2 linked regions of the Corallococcus caeni genome follow. Each later gene encodes a partner of the first gene's protein in a complex. Links are inferred from orthologs where the notes say so. Each region holds a gene or a part of one and is shown in the gene's direction. Other genes may lie near its edges.

Evidence for each region. The genes of interacting proteins can lie anywhere in the genome.
Region 2: the proteins of tsaD (region 1) and tsaE are in contact, whole or in part, in a crystal structure (PDB 6N9A), measured with the Thermotoga maritima proteins. The link is inferred for Corallococcus caeni from one-to-one orthologs. Residues at the interface, in WP_004082750.1 of Thermotoga maritima: Cys10, Asp11, Arg49, His50, Leu82, Gly84, Gly135, Gly136, Glu154, Thr155, Leu156, Asp157, Asp158, Ser159, Glu162, Asp165, Lys166, Arg169, Leu170, Tyr175, Lys213, Thr214, Leu217, Tyr218, Gln221, Arg222, Asn324; in WP_004082108.1 of Thermotoga maritima: Leu37, Gly38, Lys46, Lys57, Val59, Lys60, Ser61, Thr63, Phe64, Thr65, Leu66, Met67, Val69, Pro71, Tyr82, Arg83, Leu84, Asp86, Asp88, Phe89, Asp93, Ile128, Asp130, Glu131, Arg134.

What each region holds. Positions count from the first base shown.
Region 1 is NZ_BTTW01000001.1:1,294,519-1,299,272, reverse strand. Bases 887-3,805 are described here. They hold tsaD (tRNA (adenosine(37)-N6)-threonylcarbamoyltransferase complex transferase subunit TsaD), read left to right. Parts: upstream 887-1,806; coding sequence 1,807-2,805; downstream 2,806-3,805. Other genes in these bases: AABA78_RS05135 (hypothetical protein), read right to left, coding at 3,703-3,805; rsmA (16S rRNA (adenine(1518)-N(6)/adenine(1519)-N(6))-dimethyltransferase RsmA), read left to right, coding at 2,816-3,694; AABA78_RS05150 (response regulator), read left to right, coding at 887-1,763. Outside these bases: more of AABA78_RS05150, read left to right, coding at 1-886; more of AABA78_RS05135, read right to left, coding at 3,806-3,990; AABA78_RS05130 (deoxynucleoside kinase), read left to right, coding at 4,169-4,754.
Region 2 is NZ_BTTW01000007.1:352,109-356,025, forward strand. Bases 1-3,000 are described here. They hold tsaE (tRNA (adenosine(37)-N6)-threonylcarbamoyltransferase complex ATPase subunit type 1 TsaE), read left to right. Parts: upstream 1-1,257; coding sequence 1,258-1,743; downstream 1,744-3,000. Other genes in these bases: AABA78_RS28500 (NAD(P)H-hydrate dehydratase), read left to right, coding at 1-1,261; AABA78_RS28510 (class II glutamine amidotransferase), read right to left, coding at 1,745-2,614; hutI (imidazolonepropionase), read right to left, coding at 2,702-3,000. Also shown: more of hutI, read right to left, coding at 3,001-3,917. UniProt on the Escherichia coli protein: Required for the formation of a threonylcarbamoyl group on adenosine at position 37 (t(6)A37) in tRNAs that read codons beginning with adenine.

The sequences.
Region 1 (4,754 bases):
TGGACGTCGCGCCCGCGCAGGAGGCCGCGCCCGCGGAGGCTCCGGCCCCCGTCGAGCCGCCCCCCGTGGAAGTGGCGCCCGTCGCGGAAGCCCCGCCCGTCGAGGAGGCCCCGCCCGCGCCGGCCGAGCCCATGGAGGAGGTCACTCCGGTGGCGGAGGTTGCGCCCGCGCCGGTCTCCGCGCAGCCCGCGCAGGTGATCCTCTTCCCGCCGCGCACCCGCCCCGGAGAGGGCGCTCCTCCTCCGTTCGGGCAGGAGGGCGTGGAGCCCGTCGTTCCGCCCCTGTCGCAGGAGGGCTCGGCGTTCCTGGTGGAGCCGCCCCCGGCGCACCGTGCGGTGGATCATGCCCGGCGCAGCCTGCTGCTCGACTGGAACCGGGTGGACACGGAGGGCCTGAGCTCCTCCAGCACCTGGGGCCCCGGTTCGCCCTGGGCGTCCGCGCCCCGCGCGCCGGCCGCCGCGCCCAGCCCGTTCGCCGCCGCGCCCGTGCCGGCGCCGGTGGAGCCGCTGCCCTCGCGTCCGCCCATCTTCGGTGGCGCCGCCATCGCGCCCAGCCCGCTGGCGCCCGTGCCGCCGCCCACGCCGGCCCCGCCGTCGTCGGAGGTGACGCTGGTCAGTGGGACGGAGCCCCATCAGGACGAAGTGCCGGTGGAGGAGGCCACGCCGCAGCAACTGGCGCTGCCGCCGTATCCGGGCCACGGCATCGTGCCGCCCCAGGTGGCCCCGGTGGCGCTCAACGTCGAGTACCCCGCGACGACGCCCTTCGATGCGCCCCCGGCTCCCAGCGCGCCGGTGGACCTGGCCGCGCAGGACGTGCCCGCGTCCGAAGCGTACTTCACGGAGCCCGAGCCCGTCGCGCCCGTGGCGAGCGCTTCGGCGCCTCCTGCTCACGGTGCCACCGCGGCGGCGCACGGTGCGAACACCGCGGCCTCCACGAAGCCCGCCGCCGCGAAGTCCGCGCACGACGAGGACGACGCGGCGATGATCGCCGCGATGAAGCCCAAGCGCACGGGCCTCTACGTCGCGGGCGGCCTGCTCCTGGTGGCGGCTGTCGCGGCGGTGGTGATCTCCAAGGGCTCGGGCAGCTCCGAAACGCCCAAGCCGCCCGAACCGAAGGTGACGCAGCCCGCTCCGCCCGTGGAAGCGCCCAAGCCGCCGGAGACCACGCCTCCGCCGGAGGTCGCGCCGCCGCCCGTGAAGACCGTGGACGCGCAGACCGACGCGGGGGCCACCCCGCCGAAGACCGTCATCGCCACGGGCCCGGAGGACGCGGGCGCGCCGGTGAAGACGGCCACGCCGGAGCCCGCCACCGTCCCCGACGCGGGCCTCGCGGTCGCCCCGACGCCCACGCCGCCCCCGGACGCGCCGCCGCCCGTGGTGCAGGCGAAGCTCACCTACGCGGACTTCGTCAGGGAAGGCCGCGCGGCGATGGCGCGCAAGAGCTTCAAGTCGGCCGTGACGAACTACCGCAAGGCGCTCGCGCTGGACACCGACTCCATCGAGGCGAAGACGGGCCTGGGCATCTCGCTGGCCAACAACAGCAGCACCAGCGAGTCCGGCTACCGCGAAGCGGCCAGGCTGCTCCAGGACGTCGTCAAGGCGGAGCCCAAGAACGCCAAGGCCTGGTTCTGGCTGGGCAGCTCGCTCCAGTTCTCCGGCGATCAAACCCGAGCGGCCGAGGCCTATAAGAAGTATCTGTTCCTCGAACCGACGGGGAGCTCGGCGGAGGACGTGCGCGCACTGCTCAAGGGGATGGGCAGCTAGGCGGCCTGTCCGCTTCAGCCTCCCCGTCCTTGCTGGAGTCGTCGTGCTCGTCCTGGGACTCGAAACCTCGTGCGATGAAACCGCCGCCGCCGTCGTGGAGGACGGGCGGCGCGTCCTGTCGGACGTCGTCTCCACGCAGGTGGACATCCACCGCCGCTGGGGCGGCGTCGTGCCGGAGCTGGCCAGCCGCAACCACATCGTCCAGGTGATGCCCGTCGTCCACGAGGCGCTCACCCGCGCGGACAAGACGCTGGACGACATCGACCTGCTCGCCGTCACGTCCGGCCCCGGCCTCATCGGCGCGCTGCTCGTGGGGCTCCAGGTGGCCAAGGGGCTGAGCCTCGCCACCGGAAAGCCCTTCGTGGGCGCCAACCACCTGGAAGGGCACCTGCTGGCCATCCGCCTCCTGGAGGACGCGCCCGCGCCGCCGTTCCTGGGGCTCGTCGTGTCCGGCGGCCACACCAGCCTCTACGAGGTGCGCGACTACGGGAACTACCGCCTCGTCGGCCGCACGCGCGACGACGCCGCGGGCGAGGCCTACGACAAGACGGCGCGCATCCTCGGCCTGCCGTACCCGGGCGGGCAGCCCATCGACGAGCTGGCGCAGAAGGGGAACCCGGAGGCCATCCGCTTCCCGCGCGCGCTGCCGGGCGACAACCTGGACGTGTCCTTCTCCGGGCTGAAGACGTCGGTGCTCCACCACGTGCAGAAGCACGGCGTGCCGGAAGGCCAGGCCCTCCACGACCTGTGCGCGTCGTTCCAGGAGGCGGTGGCGGACGTGCTGTCGAAGAAGCTCGTCGCCGCGGCGAAGAAGCTGGGCCACACGCAGCTGGTGCTGTGCGGCGGCGTGGCGGCGAACTCACGGCTGCGCGCGCTGTGCAAGCAGCGAGCGGAGGAGCGGGGCCTGCGGATGTTCCTGCCGCCGGTGCGGCTGTGCACGGACAATGGCGCGATGATCGCCGTCGCGGGGTATGAAGCGTGGCGCCGCGGCTTGCGCGGTGACTTCCGCCTCGCGGCCGACCCCGCCTGGCGCATGGAGTAGGGGCCTGACAGTGGATTCTCCGCGCGACATCCTCAAGCGCCACGGCCTGCGGGCCAAGCACAGCTGGGGACAGAACTTCCTCGGAGACCCGGACGCGCTCCAGTCCATCGCGGACGCGCTCGCGCTGCGCGAGGGCGAGCCCGTGGTGGAGCTGGGCCCGGGCCTGGGTCACCTCACGCGCTTCCTCGCCGCCACCGGCGCGCGCGTCACCGCCGTGGAGCGCGACCGCGACATGGTGGCCGTGCTGGAGAAGGAGGCCATCCCCGGCGTGCGCGTGGTGCCCGGCAACGCCGCCACGGTGGACTTCGCCCAGGTGGCCGGCGCGCCCGAAATCGCGCTCGTGGGCAACCTGCCGTACCACCTCACCAGCCCCATCCTCTTCCAGGTGCTCGCGCAGCGCGCCCACATCTCGCGCGCCGTCTTCACCCTCCAGAAGGAGGTCGTGGTGCGGCTGGCCGCGGAGCCCGGCAACCGCGACTACGGCCTGCTCACGGTGCTGCTCGGCCTGCACTTCGACGTGGAGCAGGTGCTCACGCTGGAGGCGTGGCGCTTCCATCCGCCCCCGAAGGTGGACTCCGCCGTGCTGCGCCTCACGCGGCTCAAGCAGCCCCGCGCGCCGCTGGTGGACGAGGCCCGCTTCACGCGGCTGGTGAAGGCCGGCTTCGCGCAGCGCCGCAAGACGCTGATCAACTCGCTCAAGTCCGACAAGGGCCTGGCGAAGCCGGAGGCGATGCTGGCCGCGCTGCAGACGGCGGGCATCGACCCGGGCCGCCGCGCGGAGACGCTCTCCCCGGAGGAGTTCGCCGCCATCGAGCGCGCCCTGGGCCCCGTCACCGCCATGGCGCCGCCGCCCCCGGACGCGCCGGAAGAGGACAGCTCACAGGAGTAGGGGAGACGTCAGCGCTTCTGGCCCAGCGCGGCCAGGAGCCCGCCCTGCTGGGCGAGGAACGCGCGGAACTCGTCCTCGTCGATGCGCAGGCGCGCGAGCACGCCGCTGAGCACGTCCTCCACGGAGCCCTCCGGCCGGCGCTTCAGCTCGAAGGCCGTCTTGAGCAGGGCCACGCCATAGAGTGGATCCACGTCCACGGGAGGTGCGGGCGGGGCCGTGGCCGTACGGGCGGCGGGCGCCACTTCCGTGGGCTCCACCAGGTCCACCACCGTCTTCACCCGCTGCCTGCCGCGCATCTGTGGCCCGCTGCTCCGCTGTTGCGTGTTCGCGGGCACCGTAGGGGATGACCTCGGAGGGCGCAAGGGTGGGGTGGCCCGGCGAAAATTGCCGGATGCGCGGGGGCATGGTTGTGTTATCCGCCCCCCGCGCGCATGTGTCACATGCGTGGATTCCGGGGGCGGAGGCCTCGGGCCGATGGACCACCGCTACATCGTCGTCGAAGGCCCCATCGGCGTGGGCAAGACGAGCCTCACCCACCTGCTCACGGAGCGCCTGGGCAGCCGCCGCATCCTGGAGGTCGTGGAGGAGAACCCCTTCCTCTCCAGCTTCTACGGGGACCGGCAGAAGTTCGCGTTCCAGACGCAGGTGTTCTTCCTGCTGTCGCGTTTCCGTCAGCAGCAGGAACTCTTCCAGCAAGACCTGTTCCGCGCCGTCACCGTGAGTGACTACCTGTTCGCGAAGGACCGCATCTTCGCCAACCTCACGCTGGCCTCGGACGAGCTGGCCCTCTACGACCGCGTCTTCGAGGCGCTGGGGCCCCGCGTCCCGCAGCCCGACCTGGTCATCTACCTCCAGGCCCAGTTGGACGTGCTGCTGCATCGCATCAAGAAGCGCGGCCGCGAGTTCGAGCGGAAGTTCGACGCGGGCTACCTGGAGGCCCTCACGCACGCGTACAACGACTTCTTCGCGCATTACCAGGACACGCCGCTGCTGGTGGTGAACACGTCGGACATCGACTTCGTGCACAACGAGCAGGACCGCGAGGACCTGATGCAGGCCA
Region 2 (3,917 bases), on another replicon or contig:
GGCGAAGCGCAACCTCCAGGCGCTGGAGGGCTTCGGGGAGTCGCCGCGCGCCTTCGAAGTCCTGCCTGAGGCGGGCCCGGGCGACGTGGTCGTGGATGCCCTCTTCGGCACCGGCCTGAAGCGCGCGCCGGAGGGCGTCTTCGCGGACGCCATCGGCACCGTGGCGCGGTGGCGGCGCGCGGGGGCGAAGGTGGTGGCCGCGGACGTGCCGTCCGGCCTGCAGAGCGACACGGCGGAGCCCTTCACGCCATGCGTGGAGGCGGACGTCACGGTGGCCTTCGGCTTCGTGAAGCCCGCGCACGAGCTGGAGCCCGGCGCTTCGCTGTGCGGCGACGTGCGGCGCGTGGACATCGGCCTGGGCGGTGAGTCCACGCGCGCGGTGTCCGGGGCGGAGCTGTTCCGCGTGGAGGAGAAGGACGCGCGCGACGCGCTGCCGAAGCGCCGCGCGGATTCGCACAAGGGCACGTACGGCCACGTGCTGGTGGTGGCGGGCAGCCCGGGCAAGACGGGCGCGGCGGCGATGGTGGCCCTGGCCGCGCTGCGCAGCGGGGCGGGGCTCGTCACGGTGGCCACGCGCGCGGAGGCGCTGCCGTGGGTGATGGCGCACTCGCCGGAGATCATGGGCGTCGCGCTGCCGGGTGAAGGCCCGCTGGGCAAGGGCGACCTGGAGGCGCTCAAGGCCGCGCTGGAGGGCAAGGACGCGCTGGTGATGGGGCCGGGCATCCCCCGGGGGCCGGAGACGGGCGCGCTGATTGGCGACCTGCTGGCGTCGGTGGAGGTGCCCGCGGTGCTGGACGCGGACGCGCTCAACGCGGTGGCGGAGGACCTCAAGGTCCTGCGGCAGGCGAAGGGGCCCGTGCTGCTCACGCCGCACCCGGGGGAGATGGCTCGGCTTTGGGGCCGGACGACGAAGGACGTGCAGGCGCACCGCGTGGGCGTGGCGCTCAACATGGCCACGTCGCTCAACGTCACGGTGGTGCTCAAGGGCTCGCGCACGCTCATCGCGGAGGCCGGCGGGCGCGTGTACATCAACCCCACCGGCAACGCGGGCATGGCCACGGGCGGCACGGGCGACGTGCTGTCGGGCGTGTGCGGCGCGTTGCTCGCGCAGGGCATCCCGCTGCCCAGGTCCGCGCGGACGGCCGTCTACGCGCACGGGCTGGCGGGCGACCTGATGGCGCAGCAGCGCGGGCTGATGGGCCTCATCGCCACGGACCTCCTGGTGGGCCTGGGCCACGTGTGGACGCGGTGGGAGCGATGAGCGGAGCGGAGCAGCCCACGCGCTCGCGGCGGCTCGTGTCTCCTTCGCCGGAGGAGACGCACCGGCTGGGCGTGAAGCTGGGGCAGCTGCTCCAGCCCGGGGACTTCGTGGGGCTGATTGGCGACCTGGGCGCGGGCAAGACGCACCTGGTGCGCGGCGTGGCGGAAGGGGCGGGCGTCGCGCAATCCGAGGTGGCCAGCCCCACCTTCGCCATCGTGTACCCGTACGAGGGCCGCATCCCGCTGTACCACGCGGACCTCTACCGCCTGACGGACTACGACGAGCTGTACGCCACCGGGTTCCTGGACCTGGTGGGCGGCGACCACGCGATGCTGGTGGAGTGGTTGGACCGCATCCCCCAGGCCGCGCCGCGCGACTTCCTGCGCGTCACGCTGCGCCATGAGGGCGAGGACGCGCGGAGCCTCGACGTGGAGGCCTTCGGCGCGCGTCCCGCGGCACTGCTCGACGCGTGGCTGGGCTGAATCAGGCCAGGGAGCGCTGGGCCTGCGGCCGCGGGTTCAACACCCCGTCCGCCAGCGTCTGCACCTTCCAGCGGTGGAACACGAGCCGCGAGTCCACGCCCACCACGTCCTCTTCATCCACCTGGACCCAGTGGGGCCCGCCGCAAAGCGACTCGCTGGCCACGAGGAACTGCTGCAGCGGCACGCCCGTGTTGGGCGCGCGCAGGGACTCCGGGCAACCGCCGATTCCGGAGGAGATGAAGAGGGTGCGGTTGCGGCGCGTGGCCACCATCGCCTCGCCGTCCGTGACGAGGAAGTTCATCGCGGAGCGCTCCTTCGGCTCGCGGCTCCCCGGCACGTCCGTCAGCGTGGACACCAGCGTCATCGTCTCCGCGAGCGCCTGCGCCATCGCCTCCACGCTCACCGTGCCGTCGAGCGGCCCGCGCGCCGACAGCCGCGACAGGAAGAGGTAGAAGCAGCGCTCGCTGTCCGTCGTGCCCTTGATGTTGACGCGCAGCTCCGGGTGGATGAGCGCCTCCACGGTGGCCTTGTGCTTCGCGAACTCGCGCAGCGTGCCGTTGTGCACGAAGGACCAGCGGCCGAAGTAGAACGGGTGCGAGTTGCGCAGCTCCACCGCGCCCACGCTCGCCTGACGGATGTGCGCCACCACGGTGCGCGCGCTCACCTGGCTCGACACGCGCTCGAAGTCCGGGTCGCTGTGCGCGGGGCCCACACCATGCGCGACGAGCGGCGAGCACTCCTGTCCGTAGGTGGCGATACCCCAGCCGTCCTTGTGCTCACGCGACTGGATGAGGAGGGAATTCCTCTCCGTGACCAGGGCGGTGTGCACAGCGGCGGGAACAGCGGATCTGAATCCAAATAATCGGCACATGGTGGCAGCTGATCTCTACAACGGCCGGCCCACGAGGGAAGTTCCACCTGCCCCCTCGGCCGATGCCAGTTGTTCAGCGGCATCCACTCAGGGGCAGTGATTCATTCGCGCGCGAAACACCACACGTCCACCCTTCACCACCACGCGCGCGTGACTGATACCCAGATGATAAGGCAGATGCCTGTAGCTGCGACAGGCGAAGACAACAAGGTCGCCCGCATCACCCACGGCCAGTCGTCCCTGCCGTTGCAACCCCAAGCATTGCGCGGCCCCTCGGGTGGCGGCCCAGTAGGCCTCCGCGGCTGACAGCCCGTTCTCCAGGCAGGCGAGCCCCAGCACCAGCGCCGTGTTCTCCGTCATGGAAGAACCGGGATTCACGTTTGAACCCAAAGCAATGTTGACGCCCGCGTCGCGCAGCTTCCGGCCGGGCGCGTAGGGGCGCATGCGCAGGAAGAGGGTGGAGGTGGGCACGAGCACGGCGGTGACGTTCGCGGCGGCGAGCGCGCGGATGCCCTCGTCCGTCACCTGCTCCAGGTGGTCCGCGCTGGCGGCGCCCACCTCCGCGGCCAGCGCCGAGGCACCACATGCGGTGAGCTGATCCGCGTGCAGGCGCGGCGTGAGCCCCAGCGCCTTGGCCGCGTTGAGCAGGCGGCGCGACTCGTCCACGGTGAAGGCGCTCTCCTCCGTGAAGACGTCGCAGAAGCGCGCCAGGCCCTCGCGCGCCACGGCGGGCAGGATTTCGTTGATGCAGAGGTCCAGGTACTCGGCGCGGCGGTCCTTGTACTCCGCGGGCACGGCGTGCGCGCACAGGAGCGTGGGCACCAGCTCCAGCGGTGACAGCGCGCTCAAGCGGCGCACCGCGCGCAGCATCTTCAGCTCGTCGTTCAGCGACAGGCCGTAGCCGCTCTTCACCTCCGCGGTCGTCACGCCCTGCGCCAGCAGCCGCTCCAGGCGGGGCAGGGCGAGCGTGGCCAGCTGCTCCTCGCTCGCCGCGCGCGTGGCGCTCACCGTGTTGACGATGCCGCCGCCCGCCTTGGCAATCTCCAGGTACGTGGCGCCCTGGTTGCGCAGGTCGAACTCCGCGGAGCGCTCGCCCGCGAAGACGAGGTGCGTGTGTGGATCCACGAACCCCGGGCCCACGAAGCCGCCCTCGGCGTCGATGAGCTCTGTCGCGTCCGTGAGCGCGCCCCTGGGGAGGCCGGACTCCGGGCCCACGTAGGCCACGCGCCCGTCCTTCACGCCAATGCCCGCGCCCGGGCGCGGGGTGAGGGCGGCTTCCGCGGGCTCGCGGTGGGTGCCCTCC